DNA from 3 places in the Burkholderia thailandensis E264 genome. Region 1 is predicted to be linked to each of the others. Evidence: predicted binding sites of a transcription regulator. Region 1 holds the regulator's gene; each other region holds the start of a gene.

Evidence for each region. Region 1 encodes LexA, which represses DNA repair genes until DNA is damaged. Its sites were predicted from a motif close to ACTGTATNNNNATACAGT; they were not measured.
Region 2: a site for LexA is predicted at 1,860-1,877, ahead of dinB (DNA polymerase IV). Genes of this name have one in related genera too.
Region 3: a site for LexA is predicted at 2,557-2,574, ahead of imuA (translesion DNA synthesis-associated protein ImuA). Genes of this name have one in related genera too.

The regions. Positions count from the first base shown of each region.
Region 1 covers NC_007651.1:2,834,818-2,841,674, reverse strand. Annotated here, with positions in the region: gene BTH_RS24860 (DUF2939 domain-containing protein) at 1-302, opposite strand, end outside; gene BTH_RS24855 (hypothetical protein) at 714-1,040, opposite strand; gene lexA (transcriptional repressor LexA) at 1,105-1,752, opposite strand; gene BTH_RS35770 (hypothetical protein) at 1,756-1,929, shown strand; gene BTH_RS24845 (sulfate ABC transporter substrate-binding protein) at 2,043-3,080, shown strand; gene cysT (sulfate ABC transporter permease subunit CysT) at 3,214-4,107, shown strand; gene cysW (sulfate ABC transporter permease subunit CysW) at 4,104-5,126, shown strand; gene BTH_RS24830 (sulfate/molybdate ABC transporter ATP-binding protein) at 5,140-6,195, shown strand; gene BTH_RS24825 (CysB family HTH-type transcriptional regulator) at 6,267-6,857, shown strand, end outside.
Region 2 covers NC_007651.1:2,092,808-2,099,664, reverse strand. Annotated here, with positions in the region: gene BTH_RS21715 (M3 family metallopeptidase) at 1-462, shown strand, start outside; gene dinB (DNA polymerase IV) at 672-1,850, opposite strand; gene BTH_RS21705 (acyltransferase family protein) at 2,373-4,283, shown strand; gene BTH_RS33870 (hypothetical protein) at 4,343-4,570, shown strand; tRNA gene BTH_RS21700 (tRNA-Met) at 4,614-4,690, opposite strand; gene BTH_RS21695 (MFS transporter) at 4,894-6,174, shown strand; gene BTH_RS21690 (NarK family nitrate/nitrite MFS transporter) at 6,216-6,857, shown strand, end outside.
Region 3 covers NC_007651.1:484,378-491,234, forward strand. Annotated here, with positions in the region: gene BTH_RS14420 (ABC transporter substrate-binding protein) at 1-383, shown strand, start outside; gene BTH_RS14425 (ABC transporter permease) at 642-1,538, shown strand; gene BTH_RS14430 (ABC transporter ATP-binding protein) at 1,539-2,333, shown strand; gene imuA (translesion DNA synthesis-associated protein ImuA) at 2,588-3,298, shown strand; gene BTH_RS14440 (Y-family DNA polymerase) at 3,231-4,706, shown strand; gene BTH_RS14445 (error-prone DNA polymerase) at 4,712-6,857, shown strand, end outside.

The DNA.
Region 1 (6,857 bases):
CCAACAAGCGCCGACCCGATCATCGCGCCGATGATCGCGAGCGGGTTGTCGCGCGTCCGCGCGTCGATGCGCCGCATCAATTCATCGGTCAATTGCTGCTTCAGGCTGATTCGCAGCGCGGGGAAATCGACATACGCGCTGATCGCCTGCGCGTCGCGCGCGTCGATCGCCTGCTTCATCTGCCTGAGCGCGAGATAGGGCGATGCGTACGCATACACGACCAAGCCCGCGGCGACAATCAGCGCCGCGATGATCGACGCCGGTTTCAGGAAGCGCCCTCGCGGGCGCGCAGTGGAATTCAAAGGGCCTCTCCGACGAAAGGAACGGACCAGGGGCTTCGTCATTCGCGTGAACAGGCCCTAGCAGGCTGCTGAAAGCCCCTCGCCTTGACCACGAGATCGCTGCGTAAAAGGATGTCGTATGCGATGGGTCGCAACGCTGCTGACGGATCGTCGTGGCTGGACCGCTCGCGAGCGGTCCGGCCACGGTGCATTGCCGTATGACGGCCGCGCTTGGGCAGCCAGCCGCAGCGGCCTCAACGGGTGATCGACCGGCACAAGATCTTCCAGCTTTACCGTCGTGAACTGCGGTTCTTGCATCTCGTCCGTTCCACGCGTCGGCTCACCTGCTCGAGGTCGTGAACACGATATCTCTAACGCACCGCTCTGTGGGCCCGCTTGCACCGTTCCCAATTTCAACAGCCTGCTAGGCCATCACAGGCCTTGTTGCGTCAGCGAACGTTCCTCGGCGATGCATCGATCGATCATTCGGCAGATCGCGTCGACCGTGCCGACCATGATGAATCGCGACGGCCCATGATAGACGCGAACCGGGGCGCGCCTCGCGGGCTCCGCATGATGGAGCGAACCGTTCAGCGATACGCGCGCGAACGCCGGAAGCGCAGACGGCAGCAGCGACGGCTGCGCGTTGGCGTTGTCGCGAGCATGAGCGGCGACGAGCGGTGTGCACGGCGTACGCCCGCGCAGATGGCGCAGACGGCCGAATTGGCGGAAGGGCAGCAGGCGGGCGAGGCGTTCCATAGGGTTCTCCAGATCCAGTCGAATGGCGGATAGACGGGCGGGGCCGCGGCTGGCCGAAAGGCGATCAGAACTCACCCGGGCGGATCAGCCCGACGGCGATGCCTTCTAGCGCGAATTCCGCGCTGCCGGCCTTCACGAAGATGTTCTCGTAGTCGGGATTCTCGGCGATCAGCTCGACGCCGCCCGGCCGGCGCTTCAGGCGCTTGACCGTGACGTCGTCGCCGAGCCGCGCGACGATGATCTGGCCGTCCTTCGCCTCGGCGCGCTTCTGCACGGCGAGCAGATCGCCGTCGAGGATGCCGGCGTCGCGCATCGACAGGCCGCGTACCTTCAGCAGGTAATCCGGCTTGCTCGAGAAGAGCGCCGGGTCGCACGCGTAGTGCTGCGAGATATGTTCCTGCGCGAGGATCGGGCTGCCCGCCGCCACACGGCCGACGAGCGGCAGCGACAACTGCATCAGCGCCGCATGCGGCAGCGTCAGCTGATGCGGCGCGTCGTCGAGGCCGAGCAGACGGATGCCGCGAGACGCGCCCGCCGCCAGTTCGATCACGCCCTTGCGCGCGAGCGCCCGCAGGTGCTCCTCGGCCGCGTTCGGCGAGCTGAAGCCCAGCTCGGCGGCGATTTCCGCGCGCGTCGGAGGAAAGCCCGAGCGCTCGATCGCGCGACGAATCAAGTCGAACACTTGCTGCTGGCGGGCGGTGAGTTTGATCATGGCATGACTGTATGGATAGACAGTGAGCTGTATTTTTATACAGTGTCGCGGGAAATTCAAGCGTTACTTGAGGTTCCGCGCTATCGCGGCGATTCCGTCGCGATCCGGCCGCGTCGAAGCGGCGCTTCGGGCGCGATAGCCGAGATCCGGGCGCGCCTTACCACTTTTGAGTATTAAAAAATGAGGAACGATTATTTTTAATGATGAAACCTGTTCGTTAGACTGGCCCGACATCGCAAACAAATCGCAAGAAACCGTAACGAACGACCCACGCATTTGGAGAACAACGGATGGTCAAGCGCAACACGGGGCCGGCAGGCGGGGCGCGCCGTCTCATCGCATCATTCGCGCTCGGCGCGGCGGCGGTGCTTGGCGCCCTCACGCCGGCGCTCGCGGACACGACGTTGCTGAACGCCTCATACGATCCGACGCGCGAGCTCTACCAGGACGTCAATCAGGCGTTCGGCAAGGAGTGGAAGGCGAAGACGGGCGAGACGGTGAACTTCAAGCAGTCGCACGGCGGCTCGGGCGCGCAGGCGCGCTCGGTGCTCGACGGGCTGCAGGCGGACGTGGTCACGCTCGCGCTCGCGTACGACATCGACGCGCTCGCGAACAAGGGCCTCATCAACAAGGATTGGCAGAAGCGCTTGCCGGACAACGCGTCGCCGTACACGTCGACGATCGTGTTTCTCGTGAGGAAGGGCAATCCGAAGGCCATCAAGGATTGGGACGATCTCGCGAAGCCGGGCGTGTCGATCGTCACGCCGAACCCGAAGACCTCGGGCGGCGCGCGCTGGAACTACCTCGCCGCGTGGGCGTATGCGCAACACAAGCCGGGCGGCAGCGTGCAGACGGCGAGGGATTTCGTCACGAAGCTGTACAAGAACGCGGGCGTGCTCGATTCGGGCGCGCGCGGCGCGACGACGAGCTTCGTGCAGCGCGGCATCGGCGACGTGCTGATCGCGTGGGAAAACGAGGCGTTCCTGTCGATCAAGGAATTCGGCGCCGACAAGTTCGAGATCGTCGTGCCGTCGGCGAGCATTCTCGCGGAGCCGCCCGTGGCGGTCGTCGACAAGGTCGTCGACAAGAAGGGCACGCGCAGGCTCGCCGACGCGTACCTGAATTTCCTGTACAGCCGGCAAGGGCAGGAGATCGCCGCGCGCAACTACTACCGGCCGCGCTCGAAGGACGTGCCGGCGGCGCTCACGAAGCAGTTCCCGAAGCTCAAGCTGTACACGGTCGACGACACGTTCGGCGGCTGGACCCAAGCGCAGAAGACGCATTTCGCCGACGGCGGCGTGTTCGATTCGATCTACCAGCCGCAGTGAGCGCGCGCGTGTGCGGCGCGCCGCACGCGCGCGCCGTTTCGCGACAACACGATATCGGGTTCGGCGGACGCGCGTTGCAGCGCGTCCGCCGAGCCGTTGAACCCATGTGCATCACCCTGGAAGAGCATTCCGCATGACGACGTTCACCTTCCGCAAGCCGAGCGCGCTGCCCGGATTCGGCGTGACGCTCGGCATCACGCTGGCCTATCTGAGCCTCGTGGTGCTGATCCCGCTCGCCGCCACCTTTCTGAAGACGGCCACGCTCACGTGGGACCAGTTCGTCGCCGCGACGACGTCGCCGCGCGTGCTCGCGTCGTACCGGCTCACGTTTGCGGCCGCGCTGGGCGGCGCGCTCGTGAACGCGGTGTTCGGCTTTCTCGTCGCGTGGGTGCTCGTGCGCTACACGTTCCCGCTCAAGCGGCTCGTCGACGCGATCGTCGATTTGCCGTTCGCGCTGCCGACGTCGGTCGCGGGCATTTCGCTCGCGGCCGTGTACGCGCAGAACGGCTGGATCGGCAGCCGTCTCGCGCCGCTCGGCATCAAGATCGCGTTCACGCCGCTCGGCGTGCTCGTCGCGCTCACGTTCATCGGCCTGCCGTTCGTCGTGCGCACCGTGCAGCCCGTTCTCGAGGATTTCGAGCGCGAGCAGGAGGAGGCGGCCGCGTGCCTCGGCGCGTCGCGCTGGCTCACGTTCCGCCGCGTCGTGCTGCCCGCCGTGACGCCTGCGCTGCTCACGGGCTTCGCGCTCGCGTTCGCGCGCGCGCTCGGCGAATACGGCTCGGTGATCTTCATCGCCGGCAACGTGCCGATGAAGTCGGAAATCACGTCGCTGCTCATCATCACGAAGCTCGAGCAGTACGACTACGCAGGCGCGACCGCGCTCGCCGTCGTGATGCTCGTCGTGTCGTTCGCGATGCTGCTCCTCATCAACACGCTGCAGTGGTACCTACAGCGCCGCACGAGCCGCGGCGCGAGCGGCCCGGCGCCGGCCGCGCACGCAGCGGCGGCGCTCGGAGGCACGCAATGAGCCGCGATACCGTTCGATCCGTCGCGGCAGCCGCTCATGCCGACGCCGGCCGCGATTTCAGCCGTGAATCCGGCCGTGAATCCGTCCGTGAGGTGCGTCGCGCCGCCGGCGCTCCGGCGCGAGCGCGCCGTCTCGATCCCGTGAGCGAGCCGCGCGCGGTGCGCTGGCTGCTCACGGGCGCGGCGCTCGCGTTCCTTGCGCTCTTTCTCGTCGTGCCGCTCGCCGCGGTGTTTTTCGAGGCGCTGCGCAAGGGCGTCGATTTCTATCTCGAATCGCTCGCCGATCCGGACGCGTGGTCGGCGATCAAGCTCACGCTGACCGTCGCCGCGATCGCGGTGCCGCTCAATCTGGTGTTCGGCGTGTGCGCTTCGTGGGCGATCGCGAAGTTCGAGTTCAAGGGCAAAGCGCTGCTGACGACGCTCATCGACCTGCCGTTCTCGGTGTCGCCCGTGATCTCGGGCCTCGTGTACGTGCTGCTGTTCGGCGCGCAGGGCTGGCTCGGCCCGTGGCTGCAGGCGCACGACGTGCAGATCATCTTCGCCGTGCCGGGCATCGTGCTCGCGACGATCTTCGTCACGTTCCCGTTCGTCGCGCGCGAGCTGATTCCGCTCATGCAGGCGCAAGGCTCCGACGAGGAGGAAGCGGCGCGCGTGCTCGGCGCATCCGGCTGGCAGATCTTCAGGCGCGTCACGTTGCCGAACGTGAAGTGGGGCCTGCTGTACGGCGTGATTCTCTGCAACGCGCGCGCGATGGGCGAGTTCGGCGCGGTGTCGGTCGTGTCGGGGCACATCCGCGGCCAGACCGACACGATGCCGCTGCACGTCGAGATTCTCTACAACGAGTACAACTTCGCGGCCGCGTTCGCGGTGGCGTCGGTGCTCGCGCTGCTCGCGCTCGTCACGCTCGCGCTCAAGCTCTTCGCCGAGCGGCGGCTGTCCGCCGAACTCGCGCACGGCCGCGACGACGCGCCCGCCGCCGCCGCGCACCCGGGCGCGGCCGTCACTTCGTCGATTTCGTAAAGAGGCAAACCAGATGGGCATCACCGTTCGTAATCTGCACAAGCGCTTCGGCGATTTCACCGCGCTCGACGACGTCACGCTCGATTTTCCGGCGGGCGAGCTCGTCGCGCTCCTCGGGCCGTCCGGGTGCGGCAAGACGACGCTGCTGCGCGTGATCGCGGGCCTCGAGCACGCGGATTCGGGGCAGGTCGTGCTGCAGGGGCTCGACGTCGCGTCGGTCGGCGCGCGCGAGCGGCAGGTCGGCTTCGTGTTCCAGCACTACGCGCTGTTCCGGCACATGACGGTGTTCGAGAACGTCGCGTTCGGGTTGCGCGTGAAGCCGCGCCGCGAGCGGCCGGGCGAAGCCGCGATCCGCGCGAAGGTGCACGAGCTGCTGTCGCTCGTGCAGCTCGACTGGCTCGCGCAGCGCTATCCGTCCGAGCTGTCGGGCGGCCAGCGGCAGCGGATCGCGCTCGCGCGCGCGCTCGCCGTCGAGCCGAAGGTGCTGCTGCTCGACGAGCCGTTCGGCGCGCTCGACGCGAAGGTGCGCAAGGAACTGCGCGGCTGGCTGCGCCGGCTGCACGACGATCTGCACATCTCGACGATCTTCGTCACGCACGACCAGGAGGAGGCGCTCGAGGTGGCCGACCGGATCGTCGTGCTCGATCACGGCCGCGTCGAGCAGGTCGGCAGCCCGCAGGATGTCTACGATCATCCGCGCAGCGCGTTCGTCTATGAGTTCCTCGGCGCGGCGAACCGGCTCGACGGCACCGTGAGCGGCCAGGGCTTCGTCGCGCACGGCGCGGCGCAGGCGATCGCCGTCGACGCGGATTTCGCGGGCCCGGCGCGCGCGTACGTGCGCCCGCACGATCTGGAGCTCGCCGCGCCGCACGCGCGCGCGGACGGCATCGCGGCCGACGTGCGGCGCGTCGTGCCGCTCGGCGGCTCGGTGCGCGTCGAGCTTGCCGCGCGCTCGGGCGGCGTGCTCGAGGCGGAGCTCGATCGCAACGCGTGGCGCGCGCTCGCGCTCGACGTCGGCGACGCGCTGACCGTCGTGCCGCGCGCGGTGCGCGTGTTTCCGGCGCGCTGACGGCGCTCCGGCGAGCGGCGCGCGCATGCGGATTTCACAGACCAACAAAGACATCGCCTGAGAGGCTACCCATGAATTTCCAACAGTTGCGCTTCGTGCGCGAAGCGGTGCGGCAGAACATGAACCTGACGGAAGTCGCGAACGTGCTGTACACGTCGCAGTCGGGCGTGTCGAAGCAGATCAAGGATCTGGAGGACGAACTCGGCGTCGACATCTTCATTCGCCGGGGCAAGCGCCTCACGGGGCTGACCGAGCCCGGCAAGGCGGTCCATCAACTGATCGAGCGGATGCTGCTCGACGCGGAGAACCTGCGCCGCGTCGCGCGCCAGTTCGCGGACCAGGACAGCGGCCACCTCGTCGTCGCGACGACGCACACGCAGGCGCGCTACGCGCTGCCGAAGGTGATCCGCCAGTTCACGGAGGTCTATCCGAAGGTGCATCTCGCGCTGCGCCAGGGCAGCCCGCAGCAGATCGCGCAGATGATCCTGAACGGCGAGGCGGATCTCGGCATCTCGACCGAGGCGCTCGACCGCTATCCGGACATCGTCACGTTTCCGTGCTATTCGTGGCATCACGTCGTCGTCGTGCCGAAGGGGCATCCGCTCGTCGGCCGCGAGAGCGTGACGCTCGACGACATCGCCGAATATCCGATCATCACGTAC
Region 2 (6,857 bases), 740 kb from region 1:
AAGAACTTCCAGAGCGGCCTCGGCACGCTGCGCCAGATCGTGTTCTCGATGTTCGACATGCTGCTGCACGTCGACTTCGATCCCGCGTCGGACAAGACAAGCGTCAACGACTTCGCGCGCGAGATCAACGAGCGCTTCCACGTGATTCCGCAAGCGCCGTTCTCGCGCTGGCCGAACACGTTCAGCCACATCTTCGCGGGCGGCTATGCGGCCGGCTACTACAGCTACAAGTGGGCCGAAGTGCTGTCCGCCGACGCATACGCGGCGTTCGAGGAAGCGGCCGGCTCGGCGGGCAGCGTGCTCGACGCGACGACGGGCGCGCGCTATCGGCGCGAGATCCTCGAAGTCGGCGGCAGCCGCCCGGCGATGGACTCGTTCAAGGCGTTCCGGGGCCGCGAGCCGAACATCGACGCATTGCTGCGTCACAGCGGGATGGCCGACGCCGAGCAGGCGCGCGCGTAATGCGGCCGGCTTCGCGCGCGTAGATCGGGCGATCGCCCCGGCAATCGGCTCGGGGCGCGACAGGCCGCGTGCGCGCGCCGCGCCCCGTCACATCGGCAGATCGGCAGATCCGCGAAAGGCGACGAATGGCAACCCGTACCGACGGGTTGCCGTTTTTTTATCGCGCCGCACCGAGGCGCCAGGCAGGCACCGAGCCCTCGCGCGTTCGATCACGCGTCGGACGACGCATCGCCTTCGCCGCCATCGTCACCGTCGCCGTTCATGACCTCGTCGTCGAAGAGCGCGATCTGTCCGTGCCGCTCGGCCGTGTCCTCGTCGATCCGCACGCCGACGCCCAACAGCCGCACCGCCTGCTTGCGGCGCGCGAGCCCTTTCGCGAGCAGCGAGACCGCGGTTTCGGCATCGGTCGCGTCGGCGACGCACTCGACCGTCGTGCGCTGAAAATCCGCGAAACGGATCTTCACGTAGAGCTTCCTGATCGAGCGCGCGGCCCCGGCCCGCTCGATCCGCGCATCGAGCAGCGCCGTCAGTCGACGGATCTCCGCCGCGCATTGGTCGAGCGTGGCGAGATCCTGCACATAGGTCGTCTCGACGCTCACCGACTTGCGCTCCTGGTCCGCGCGCACCGGCCGCTCGTCGATGCCGCGCGCAAGCTCGTAGAGCCGCCGGCCGAACGCGCCGAACTCGTGATGCAGATCGAACAGCGACCAGCCGCGCAGCTCGCTGCAGGTGCGAATGCCGAGCTTGTCGAGCCGCGCCGCCGTCACCTTGCCGACGCCGTGCAGCTTGCGCACGGGCAGCGCGGCGACGAACGCGTCGACTTCGTGCGGCCGCACGACGAACAGGCCATCGGGCTTGTTCCAGTCGGACGCGATCTTCGCGATGAACTTGTTCGGCGCGACGCCCGCCGACACCGTGACGCCCACCGTGTCGCGCACGCGCTCGCGGATCTCGCGCGCGATCAGCGTGCCGCTGCCGTGACAGCGCGTCGCGCGGCTCACGTCGAGATACGCCTCGTCGAGCGACAGCGGCTCGACGTCGGGCGTGTAGTCGCGATAGATCGCCATGATGAGCCGCGACGCCGCGCGATACTTGTCCATCGCGGAGGGCAGGATCAGGAGGTCCGGACACTTGCGCATCGCGAGCGCCGACGACATCGCCGAATGCACGCCGAAGCGCCGCGCCTCGTAGTTGCAGGTCGCGATCACGCCGCGCTGATCGGGGCGGCCGCCGACCGCGAGCGGGCGGCCGCGCAGCGACGGATCGTCGCGCATCTCGACCGACGCGTAGAAGCAATCGCAGTCGCAATGGATAATCTTGCGCGCGAACGGGGCCGCGTCGCCCAAAGGCGGCGAATACGGGTCGGGGGAAGGCGTCGGCTTGTTCACGGTGCCGATACTGTACAAAAACACAGTGAGCGTTTCAACTGCGCGGCGCGGCTTCGCGTGGCGCGACTCCCGAGGAGCCCGGGCTGCGTCGGCGGGGCGAATTCGATGGGGCGGCCGGCTCGCTCTCGAAGGCGACGACGGCACGCGCAGCCTGCGTGGCACGCAGGCTCGTGCGGCGTCCCGCAAGCGTGATGCAGGCTGCCCCGCAACGAGCGGTGCGCCTGCCGCGGCTCCGCTCGACGATCCTGAAGCCGCGACGTTCCCCGCCCGGCCGGCCGGCGCACCGCCGAGCGCTTGTCCGCCACGTTGCACGCATCGGGAATTCCAGGCCCGGGCGGGCTGCGCAAGCAGGATGCGCGCGATGCCGAGAATCCGCTCGGTCTGCGTTCGAAAATCGGCCTCGGAAAGAAGCGCCGTTCGACACGCCTATTCGGACGACTTCACCGACGGATCACTGGCGGCCAATAGTAAGGCGTCTGCCAATATTGGTATCCTTACGCCCTTAACTATTACATTAACCACATGCTGCAAAGAACTCGAATAACGATAAACTGCGCATCCGCTACCGCTACTTATCGGGCCGATATCGACGGACTCAGGGCGATCGCCGTGGCATCCGTCCTGGTTTTTCATGCGTTCCCGAACGTCTTGCCGGGGGGATTCGTCGGGGTTGATGTGTTTTTCGTCATTTCCGGATATCTGATCACGCAACTGATGATCGATGGTCTTGAAAATGGTGAATTCCGATTTTTCAGATTCTATATTCGGCGGGTCGCACGCCTGTTTCCCGCCCTTCTGATCACGCTCGCAGCCTGCTATGGATTTGGATGGTTCAATCTTCTGGACTATGAATTCAAAGCGCTGGGCAAACATATCGCTTCCGGGGCACTGTCGATCGCGAACTGGGTATATTGGAAAGAATCCGGATACTTCGATGTCGATTCAATTCAAAAGCCGCTCTTGCACCTGTGGTCGCTCGGCGTGGAGGAACAATTTTATTTGTTCTGGCCCATGGTGCTTTGGCTCCTCTTTCGATTCCGGAAGAACGCGCTGCTTGCCATCGTCGGAATTGGAATTGCATCGTTTGTCGCGAACGTCATCCTGACTGAACACCGGCAAGCATCGGCATTCTTCCTGCCGATGCCGCGCGCATGGGAATTGATGCTCGGAGCCGCCGTTGCCTTCATGCACTCGAAGAACATTTGCTTTGCGCGGGAATATGCAGATTGCAAGGCCGCGTTTGGCATGCTGCTGATCGCTGCCGCATGCGTGATGCTGAATGAAAAATCGTCGTTTCCTGGATGGTGGGCACTGCTCCCCACATTCGGCGCGGCGATCACGATAGACGCGCGCCACTCACGAATCAACGGCCGCTTGCTGTCTCATCCGTGGTTCGTCGGAATCGGGCTGATCAGCTATCCGCTATATCTCTATCACTGGCCGCTCCTGTCGTCTCTCCAAGTCGTCTCGATCGACACGCCTGCGTGGCAATTGCGCGCGGCGGCCCTGCTCTGTTGCTTTCCGCTCGCGTGGGGAACGTATCGATTCATCGAACGCCCGTTGCGCAGGAACAGCCGTCCGGCGCTGACAGCCACGCTGCTCGCCGTCTCGATGGCTGGCGTCGGTTACATCGGATTCAACACATACGATCGGGACGGCCTGAATTTCAGGATGTCCCGTCTCGTCACGCAGTTCACCGATGACGTGCATTTCGATCTCGATCGGGAGTGGCGGCGGCATACCTGTTACATCGCGGACGAGGAAACGGCGTTTGCGCCCGAGTGCGCCGATAGCGGCGGGACCGGGCCGTTGATGATGCTTTGGGGCGACTCGCACTCGGCCGCGGTCTATCCGGCGCTGCGCGATTCGCATCGCGCATTCGGCATGCGGCTCGCACAATACAGCGTGGCGAGTTGCCCGCCGGTGTTGCTACGCGGGCCGTGTGACTCGGTTGAGGCAGGCATCTTGTCGGTCGTGCGCGCGATCAAGCCGGATGTGATCGTGCTGACGGCAAACTGGACGAAGGACAGTCTGGATTCGCTGCGTCAAACGGTCGATGCGATCCGGGAAAGTGGCGTCAATCGCATTGTGCTGCTTGGCCCGGTTCCGAAATGGACTGCCATGCTGCCCAAGGTCTATTGGGCATATTGGCGCAAGCATCGGGAAAAACTGCCCGAGTACACGGCTTTCGGGCTCGATACGTCAGTCGCCGAATTGGACCGCTACGCTCGTGGTACGGCGTCGTCTCTCGGCATCGAATACGCGTCGGCTTACCAAGCGCTGTGCAACGACAAGGGATGCCGAACCCGGTACGGCTCGGGAAAAGGCAAGCCGATCATGTACGATGACCACCACCTCACGCCGGCGGGGGCAACCGCGCTGATGGACAAGTTGGCGCCGTCGCTTTTTGCACGCGAACCGGCCAGGCGCTAACGAAGCGCGCTTGCCGCGGATTTCGCCGCCTTCGGGCGGCGTTCCCGCAACCGGAGGCGATGACGGACGCCTCGCCGCCCATGCTCGACCGGTCGGGCGTCGCGCCCATGCGGGACCGACGCGGCGCCCGCCAACGATGCGTGGGGCGCGGTACGCGCAACGACATCGTGAGACGAAGCCGGCGCGACATCGATGCCGTGAACGCGCCGATCGACAGAAGCGCGATGTGCGATGAAAACGCAACGCGAAAAACAAAAACCCGGCTCGAAAGCCGGGTTTTTGTTTAGGCGATTCGCGCATCGGTCACTTGCGCGTGGACCTCGCCGAATTTGGTTGCGGGGGTAGGATTTGAACCTACGACCTTCGGGTTATGAGCCCGACGAGCTGCCAGACTGCTCCACCCCGCGTCAGAGAAACAAAAGTATATGGGTTTTAAGCGGGTACGTCAAATCTTATTTCAAACAATCGTCACACACACCGCCGCGCCCTCGCCGATCGAACTAGGCCGGTCGACCCAGCGACACGAACGCGCCCGTTCCTCCGGCGAATAGGCAAGCGCATCGCCCGTCCCTACTCTTGAGACGCTCCTCCTCGTCTCGAGAGAATCGTCATGGCTGCAACCTTCGCTCCCCCCGCATCGCTCGACAAGCGCGCGATGCCCGTGCTCGCGTCGAGCACGATCGCGTTCACACTGTGCTTCGCCGTCTGGATGATGTTCGCGATCCTCGGCATTCCGCTCAAGAAAACGCTCGGCCTGAACGACACCGAATTCGGCCTCATCGCCGCCATGCCCGTGCTCACCGGCTCGCTGATCCGCGTGCCGCTCGGCATCTGGACCGACCGCTACGGCGGACGCATCGTGTTCTTCATCCTGATGCTCGTCACCGTCGCGCCGATCTGGCTGATCTCATATGCCACCGCGCTCTGGCAATTCCTCGTGCTCGGCCTGTTCGTCGGGCTCGCGGGCGGCTCGTTTTCGGTCGGCACGCCCTACGTCGCGCGCTGGTTCCCGAAAGCGCGCCAGGGCCTCGCGATGGGCGTGTTCGGCGCCGGCAACTCGGGCGCGGCCGTCAACAAGTTCGTCGCGCCCGCGCTGATCGCCGCGGCGGGCACGTGGACCATCGTGCCGCGCGTCTACGCGATCGCGATGCTCGCGATGGCGCTCCTCTTCTGGCTGTTCTCCGCCACCGATCCCGCGCACCGCTCGACGAACGCGACGTCGCTGCGCGCGCAGTTGCGCGTGCTGAAGGACCCGCGCGTGTGGCGCTACTCGCAGTACTACTCGGTCGTGTTCGGCGGCTACGTCGGGCTGTCGCTGTGGCTCACGCAGTACTACGTCGGCGAATACGGCTTCGGCATCCAGTCGGCCGCGTTCCTCGCCGCGTGCTTCTCGCTGCCGGGCGGCGTGCTGCGCGCGATCGGCGGCTGGCTCTCCGACCGCTACGGCGCGTATCGCACGACGTGGTGGGTGATGTGGGTCTGCTGGGTGATGTTCTTCCTGCTCAGCTATCCGCCGACCGATTTCACGATCCGTGCCGCGCACGGCCCGCTCGGCTTCCATCTGTCGCTCACGCCCGTCGCGTTCACCGTGCTGCTGTTCGCGGTCGGCATCGCGATGGCAGTCGGCAAGGCATCGGTCTTCAAGTTCATCGCCGACGAGTTCCCGGACGACATCGGCGCGGTGTCGGGCGTCGTCGGCCTCGCGGGCGGCCTGGCCGGCTTCGCGCTGCCGATCCTGTTCGGCGCGCTCGTCGACCTGACGGGCGTGCGCTCGACCTGCTTCATGCTGCTCTACGGCGCCGTCAGCGTGAGCCTCGTCTGGATGTACTTCAGCTTCCGCGCCGAGCGCGCGGCGCACGACCAGCGCGTGCTCGCCGCCCGCTCCGCGTGAGCGTCGTCTTCGCCATCTTCGTTCACTCAACGGATTCGATCATGTCCACCTCTCTACTCGTGCGCTGGGACCCCGAAAACCCGGCATTCTGGCAAGCCAAGGGGCGCCCCGTCGCGTGGCGCAATCTCGCGATCTCGATTCCCGCGCTGATGCTCGCGTTCGTCGTCTGGTCGCTCTGGAGCGTCGTCGTCGTCAACCTCGATCGCGCGGGCTTTCACTTCAGCAAGAACCAGCTGTTCTGGCTCACCGCGCTGCCCGCGCTATCCGGCGCGACGCTGCGCATCTTCTATTCGTTCCTCGTGCCGATCTTCGGCGGCCGCCGCTTCACCGCGATCTCGACCGCGACGCTGCTGATCCCCGCGCTCGGCATGGGCTTCGCGCTGCGCGATCCCGGCACGGGCTATCCGACGCTCCTCATCCTCGCGCTGCTCTGCGGGTTCGGCGGCGCGAACTTCAGCTCGTCGATGGCGAACATCAGCTTCTTCTTCCCGAAGGCGAAGAAGGGTCTCGCGACCGGCCTGAACGCGGGCATCGGCAACCTCGGCGTGTCGGTCGTGCAGTTCGTCACGCCGCTCGTGATCTCGGCAGGCCTGTTCGGCGCGCTCGCGGGCGATCCGCAGACCGCCGTCGCGCACGGCACGACGACGAGCCTGTGGCTGCAGAACGCGGGCTTCGTGTGGGTG
Region 3 (6,857 bases), 1.5 Mb from region 1:
CGCCGCGCACCGTCGACATCGCGCCCGCCGCGAAGAGCCTGATCGGCAAGGTGGACGTGATCTACACGAACACCGACAACAACGTCGTGTCCGCATACGAATCGCTCGTGAAGGTCGCGAACGAGGCGAAGATTCCGCTCGTCGCGGGCGACACCGACAGCGTGAAGCGCGGCGGCATCGCGGCGCTCGGCATCAATTACGGCGACCTCGGCCGGCAGACGGGCAAGATCGTCGCGAGGATACTGAAGGGCGAGAAGCCGGGTGCGATCGCATCGCAGACGAGCAGCAATCTCGAGTTGTTCGTGAACACCGATGCGGCCGCGAAGCAGGGCGTGACGCTTTCGCCCGATCTCGTCAAAGAGGCGAAGACGGTCATCAAGTAACGCAGGCGCAGGCGGACGGCGCATCGGGCGAGCGGCTCGTTCGGCGGGCCGCGGGCCGGTCTCGCCGGGCGCCGGGCGCCGGTAGGCCGGGCGCCGACACGCTTGGCCGTGTTTGGCTTCGGCGCTCCGCGACGCGTGGCGCGACAGGCGCCGCGCGCGCCCGGGGCGAGTCAAGCCCGGCCCGGCCGCCGCGCCCGCCGCGCGACGCCTCTCGCCTCTGTGCCACGCGCGGTACGCTGCAACAGGACTTCCCCAACCATGTCCCTTTTTTCTCTTCTCGGCGCGCTGGAGATCGGCCTCATCTTCAGCCTCGTCGCCCTCGGGGTGCTGATCTCGTTTCGCATCCTCAATTTTCCGGACCTGACCGTCGACGGCAGCTTTCCGCTCGGCGGCGCCGTCGCCGCGACGCTGATCGCCGCGGGCTACGATCCGTTCACGTCGACGCTCGCCGCGATCGCCGCGGGCGCGTGCGCGGGCTTCGTCACAGGCTGGCTGAACGTGCGGCTGAAAATCATGGATCTGCTCGCGAGCATCCTGATGATGATCGCGCTCTATTCGGTCAACCTGCGGATCATGGGCCGGCCGAACGTGCCGCTCATCACCGAGCCGACGCTCTTCACGGTGCTGCAGCCCGACTGGATGCCCGATTACGTGCTGCGGCCGGCGCTGCTTGCGGTCGTCGTCGTGATCGCGAAGCTCGGCCTCGACTGGTTCTTCTCGTCGCAGCTCGGACTCGCGATGCGCGCGACGGGCGCGAATCCGCGAATGGCGCGCGCGCAGGGCATCGCGACCGGCCGAGCGACGCTCGCCGGGATGGCGCTGTCGAATGCGCTCGTCGCGCTCGCGGGCGCGCTCTTTGCGCAGACGCAGGGCGGCTCGGACATCTCGATGGGGATCGGCACGATCGTGATCGGGCTCGCCGCCGTGATCATCGGCGAGACGCTGCTGCCCGCGCGGCGGCTCTTCCTCACGACGCTCGCCGTCGTGCTCGGCGCGATTCTCTATCGTTTCTTCATCGCGCTCGCGCTCAACAGCGACTTCATCGGCCTGAAGGCGCAGGACTTGAACCTCGTGACGGCCGTGCTCGTCACGGTCGCGCTCGTGCTGCCCGCGACGCGCAAGAAGCTGTTCGGCCGCAAGACGGGAGGCGCGTAAATGCTCTCTGCACAAGACCTGAAGCTCACGTTCAATCCCGGCACGCCGATCGAGACGCGTGCGCTGCGCGGGCTGTCGCTCGACATTCCGGACGGCCAGTTCGTCACGGTGATCGGCTCGAACGGCGCCGGGAAATCGACGTTCCTGAACTCGGTGAGCGGCGATCAGCCGGTCGATTCGGGGCGGATCGCGATCGACGGCGTCGACGTCACGCGCAAGCCGGCGTGGGATCGCGCGCCGCTCGTCGCGCGCGTGTTCCAGGACCCGATGGCGGGCACCTGCGAAGCGCTGACGATCGAGGAGAACATGTCGCTCGCGATGGCGCGCGGCGCGCGGCGCGGCTTTCTGCCCGCGCTGAACCGCGCGTCGCGCGAGCTGTTCCGCGACAAGCTGCGGCTCCTGAATCTCGGGCTCGAGAACCGGCTCGCCGATCGAATCGGCCTGCTGTCGGGCGGCCAGCGGCAGGCGGTGAGCCTGCTGATGGCGTCGCTGCGGCCGTCGCGCATTCTGCTGCTCGACGAGCACACGGCCGCGCTCGATCCGAAGACGGCCGCGTTCGTGCTGGAGCTGACCGCGCGGATCGTCGATGAAGGCAAGCTGACGACGATGATGGTCACGCACAGCATGCGGCAGGCGCTCGATTACGGCGACCGCACGGTGATGCTGCATCAGGGGCAGGTGGTGCTCGACGTGTCCGGCGACGAGCGTCGCGGGCTCGACGTGCCCGATCTGCTGCAACTGTTCGAGAAGACGCGGCACGAGAAGCTCGACGACGACGCGCTGCTGCTCGGCTGACGGGCGATTCCGGCGGCGGCTGCGCATGATCGGCCGCCGCGACCCGCCGGCATGGGCGGTTTTCGGTGACCGCCCGGAGACGCTCTGCGATGGCCGAGGAAGCGATGCGGCCGAGAACGCATTGCCGCCGATCCATCCCGGGTTCCGATCCGTTTTCTGCCTATCCTCTGCCGAAAAGCCGGTTTCACATCGGCTGCTGTGCGCGGCGGACGCGTTGCCATATACTGTATAAACGTACAGTTATCGGCAATGCGATGTCCGCTTCCTCTCTTTCCCTCGAGTCGCTGCACCCGTCGCTCTGGCGAGGCTCGCAGCTCGCGCGCGGCGGCCCGCGCACGGTCGATACCGGCTATGCGGCGCTGTCGGTCGAGTTGCCGGGGGGCGGCTGGCCGGTCGGCGGGCTCGTCGAGCTGCTCGTGCCGCACGCGGGCTGCGGCGAGATGCGCGTGCTCGCGCCCGCGCTCGCGGCGGCGGGCAGCGCGCGGCGGCCGCTCGCGTTCGTCGCGCCGCCGCAGCCGCCGCACGCGTGCGCGCTCGCCGGCCTTGGCGTGCCGCTCGACGCGCTGCTGTGGCTGCGCGCGGGCAGCGACGCGAACGCGCTGTGGGCGGCCGAGCAGGCGCTCAAGACCGGCTGCTGCGGCGCGCTCCTGCTGTGGCATCAGAGCGCGCGCGCCGACGCGCTGCGCCGCCTGCATCTCGCCGCCGCCCGCGCGGGCGACACGCTGTTCGTGATGTTCAGGCCGCTCGCCGCCGCGCAGCAGCCGTCGCCCGCGGTGCTGCGCCTCGCGCTGCATCCGTCGCCGGGCGGCGTGTCGGTCGAGATCGTCAAGCGCCGCGGGCCGGCGCGCGGCGAGCCGCTTTCGCTCGAATTGCCGTCGCCCATCGTGGAGAGCCGCTATGCGCGTCTTGCTCGGCATCCATTTGCCGCGCCTGCCGCTCGACGTGTGCGCGCCGCCGTCGCCTGACGGCGGCAACGGCTGCGCGGTGCTCGAGCAGGGCGTCGTGCTGATCGCCGATTCGGCCGCGCGCGCGTGCGGCGTGCGCGCCGGCATGAAGCGCGGCGGCGTGCTGACGCTCGCGCCCGGCACGCGGCTCGTCGAGCGCGATCCGGCTCGCGAGGCCGACGCGCTGCGCGCGGTCGCGCTCGCGCTGCTGCGCTTCTCGCCGTGCGTCGCGCTCGACGACGAAGCGACGCTCGTCATCGATGTCGGCGCGAGCCTGCGGCTGTTCGGCGGCCTGCCGTCGCTGTGCCGGCAGGTGCGGGCGACGCTCGTCGCGCTCGGCTATGCGGCGCGCGTTGCCGCCGCGCCGACGGGGCGCGGTTCGTGGCTGCTCGCGCGCGCGCCGGGCGGGCCGGGCGCGCGGCGGCGGATCGTGCAGGCGGCGTCGCTCGCGCGCGTGCTTGATGCGCTGCCGTGCGAGCTGCTGCCCGACGCGCGCCCGTACGCCGGCTGGTTCGACGGCCTCGGCTGCCGCACGCTCGCCGATCTGCGCCGCCTGCCGCGCGCGGGGCTCACGCGCCGCTGCGGTCCCGCGCTCGTCGCCGCGCTCGACCGCGCATACGGGGACGCCGTGGAGCCGCTCGCCTGGATGCCGGTGCCGCCCGTGTTCGACGCGCGGCTCGAATTGCCGGAGCGCGTCGAATATGCGCAAGCCGTGCTGTTCGTCGCGCGGCGGCTCGTCGTGCAGCTGTGCGGCTGGCTCGCCGCGCGGCAGTTGTCGCTGTCGGCGATGACGTTCGCGTTCGAGCACGAGCGGGGGCGCCAGGCGGTGCCGCCGACGCCGCTCGAACTCGCGTTCGCCGAGCCCGCGCGCGACGAGACGCACTTCATGCGCGTTCTCGGCGAACGGCTCGCGCGCGTCGCGCTGCCCGCCGCGGTGATCGCGGTGCGCCTGACGGCGACGCGCGTCGAATCGGTCGCGCCGCCTGCCGACGACCTGTTTCCCGAGCCGGGCGGCACTCGTGAGGCGCGCGCGCGGCTCGTCGAACTCCTGAGCGCGCGGCTCGGCGCGGACAACGTGCTGCGCGCGGCGCCCGTCGCCGATCACCGGCCCGAGGCGGCGAACCGCTGGCTGCCGTTCGACGCGCCGGCGGGCAAGCCGCCCGCGCCGGGCGCGGCGCCGCCGCGTCCCGCGTGGCTCCTCGAGGAGCCGCAGCCGCTCGCGATGCGCGAAAACCGGCCGTTCTACCGCACGCCGCTCAGGTTCGTGTCGTCGATCGAGCGGATCGAGGCCGGCTGGTTCGACGGCCAGTTCGTCGAGCGCGACTATCGCATCGCGCAGGACGACGACGGCGCGTGCTACTGGGTCTACCAGGAGCGCGGCAGCCGCGCGGCGGGGCGATGCTGGTTCCTGCACGGCCTGTTCGGGTGAGCGGCATGGACGCGGCATCCGGAATCCTGCCCGACTACGCGGAGCTGTTCTGCCGGTCGAATTTCTCGTTCCTGCACGGCGCGTCGTCGGCGGAAGAGCTTGTCGAACGTGCGAAGAAACACGGCTATCGCGGCATCGCGATCACCGACGAATGCTCGCTCGCCGGTGCGCCGCGCATGCACGTCGCGGCGAAGGGGCACGAACTGCCGCTCGTCGTCGGCGCGTACTTCGACGTGACGCCGGACGACGTCGCGCCGGGCCACGATCCGGGCCCCGGCGCGTTCGGCCTCGTGCTGCTCGCGCAGAACCGCGAGGGCTACGGGAACCTGTCCGAGCTGATCTCGTGGCGGCGAATGAACGCGCCCAAAGGCACCTACCGGCTCACGCCGCGCATGCTTGCCGCGCCGCCGCCGGAATTCATCCATCTGCGCGGCGTGCCCGACTGCTTCGCGATCCTCGTGCCGACGTATCCGGCGCGCGCCGACGTGCTCGACGCGCAGCTCGCGTGGTTCGGCGCGCTGTTCGGCGAGCGCGCGCGGCTCGGGCTCGTGCAGTTGCAGCGCGCGCTCGACGGCGCGCATCGCGAGCAGGTTCGGGCGGCGGGCGAGCGGCGCGGGATGCGCATCGTCGCGCTCGGCGACGTGACGATGCACACTCGTTCGTGCAAGCCGTTGCAGGACACGATGACGGCGATCAGGCTCGGGATGCCGATCGGCGAATGCGGCCATGCGCTCGCGCCGAACGCGGAGCAGCACTTGCGCACGCGACAGCGGATCGCGCAGTTGTTCCCGGCCGATGCGCTCGCGCAGACGTGCCGGATGCTCGACGCGTGCCATTTCTCGCTCGACGAACTACGTTACGAATATCCGCATGAAATCGTCCCCGCAGGACATACGCCGACCAGCTATCTGGCGCAGGAAACGTGGGCGGGCGCGCGCAGGCGCTATCCCGACGGCGTGCCGGAAGCGGTGAGGCAAAGAATCGGGTTCGAGCTCGCGCTGATCGCCGACCTGAAATACGAGCCGTATTTCCTGACGGTCTACGACATCGTCGAATACGCGCGCAGCAAGGACATCCTGTGCCAGGGGCGCGGCTCGGCGGCGAACTCGGTCGTCTGCTATTGCCTCGGCGTCACGGAGGTGAATCCGCAGCAGAGCACGCTGCTGTTCGAGCGTTTCATCAGCCGCGAGCGCGGCGAGCCGCCCGACATCGACGTCGACTTCGAGCACCAGCGGCGCGAGGAGGTCATCCAGTATCTCTACGGCAAGTACGGCCACGACCGCGCGGCGCTCGCGGCGGCCGTGTCGACCTATCGCCCGCGCGGCGCGCTGCGCGAGACCGGCAAGGCGCTCGGCGTCGATCCGATGCTCGTCGAGCGGGTCGCGAAGGAGCATCGCTGGTTCGACGGCAGCCGCGCTCTGCTCGCGCGCTTCGCGTCGGTCGGGCTCGATCCGGATGTTCCGCTGATCCGGACCTGGGCCAAGCTCGCCGCGCGGCTGCTGAACTTTCCGCGCCACCTGTCGCAGCATTCGGGCGGCTTCGTGGTGAGCCGCGGCAAGCTCACGCGGCTCGTGCCGGTCGAGAACGCGGCGATGGAAGGGCGGCGCGTGATCCAGTGGGACAAGGACGATCTGGAAGCGCTCGGGTTGATGAAGGTCGACGTGCTCGCGCTCGGCATGCTGTCCGCGCTGCATCGCGCGTTCGACATGATCACCGCGTGGCGCGGCCCGCCGCTGCCGGACGGCAGGCCGTTCCGGCTGGAGCACATTCCGCAGGACGACAAGGCGACCTACGACATGATCTGCCGCGCGGATACGGTCGGCGTGTTCCAGATCGAGTCGCGCGCGCAGATGTCGATGCTGCCGCGTCTGCGGCCGCGCGGCTACTACGATCTGGTGGTCCAGGTGTCGATCGTCCGGCCAGGACCGATCCAGGGCGGCGCGGTGCATCCGTACCTGGAGCGGCGCCGGATCGCCGCCGGCGAGGTGGAGGGCGAGATCACCTATCCGAGCGAGGCGCTCGAGCGCGTGCTCGAGCGCACGCTCGGGATTCCGATCTTCCAGGAGCAGGTGATGCAGATCGCAATCGTCGCGGCGGGTTTCACGCCCGGGGAGGCCGATGCGCTGCGCCGGGCCATGGCCGCGTGGAAAC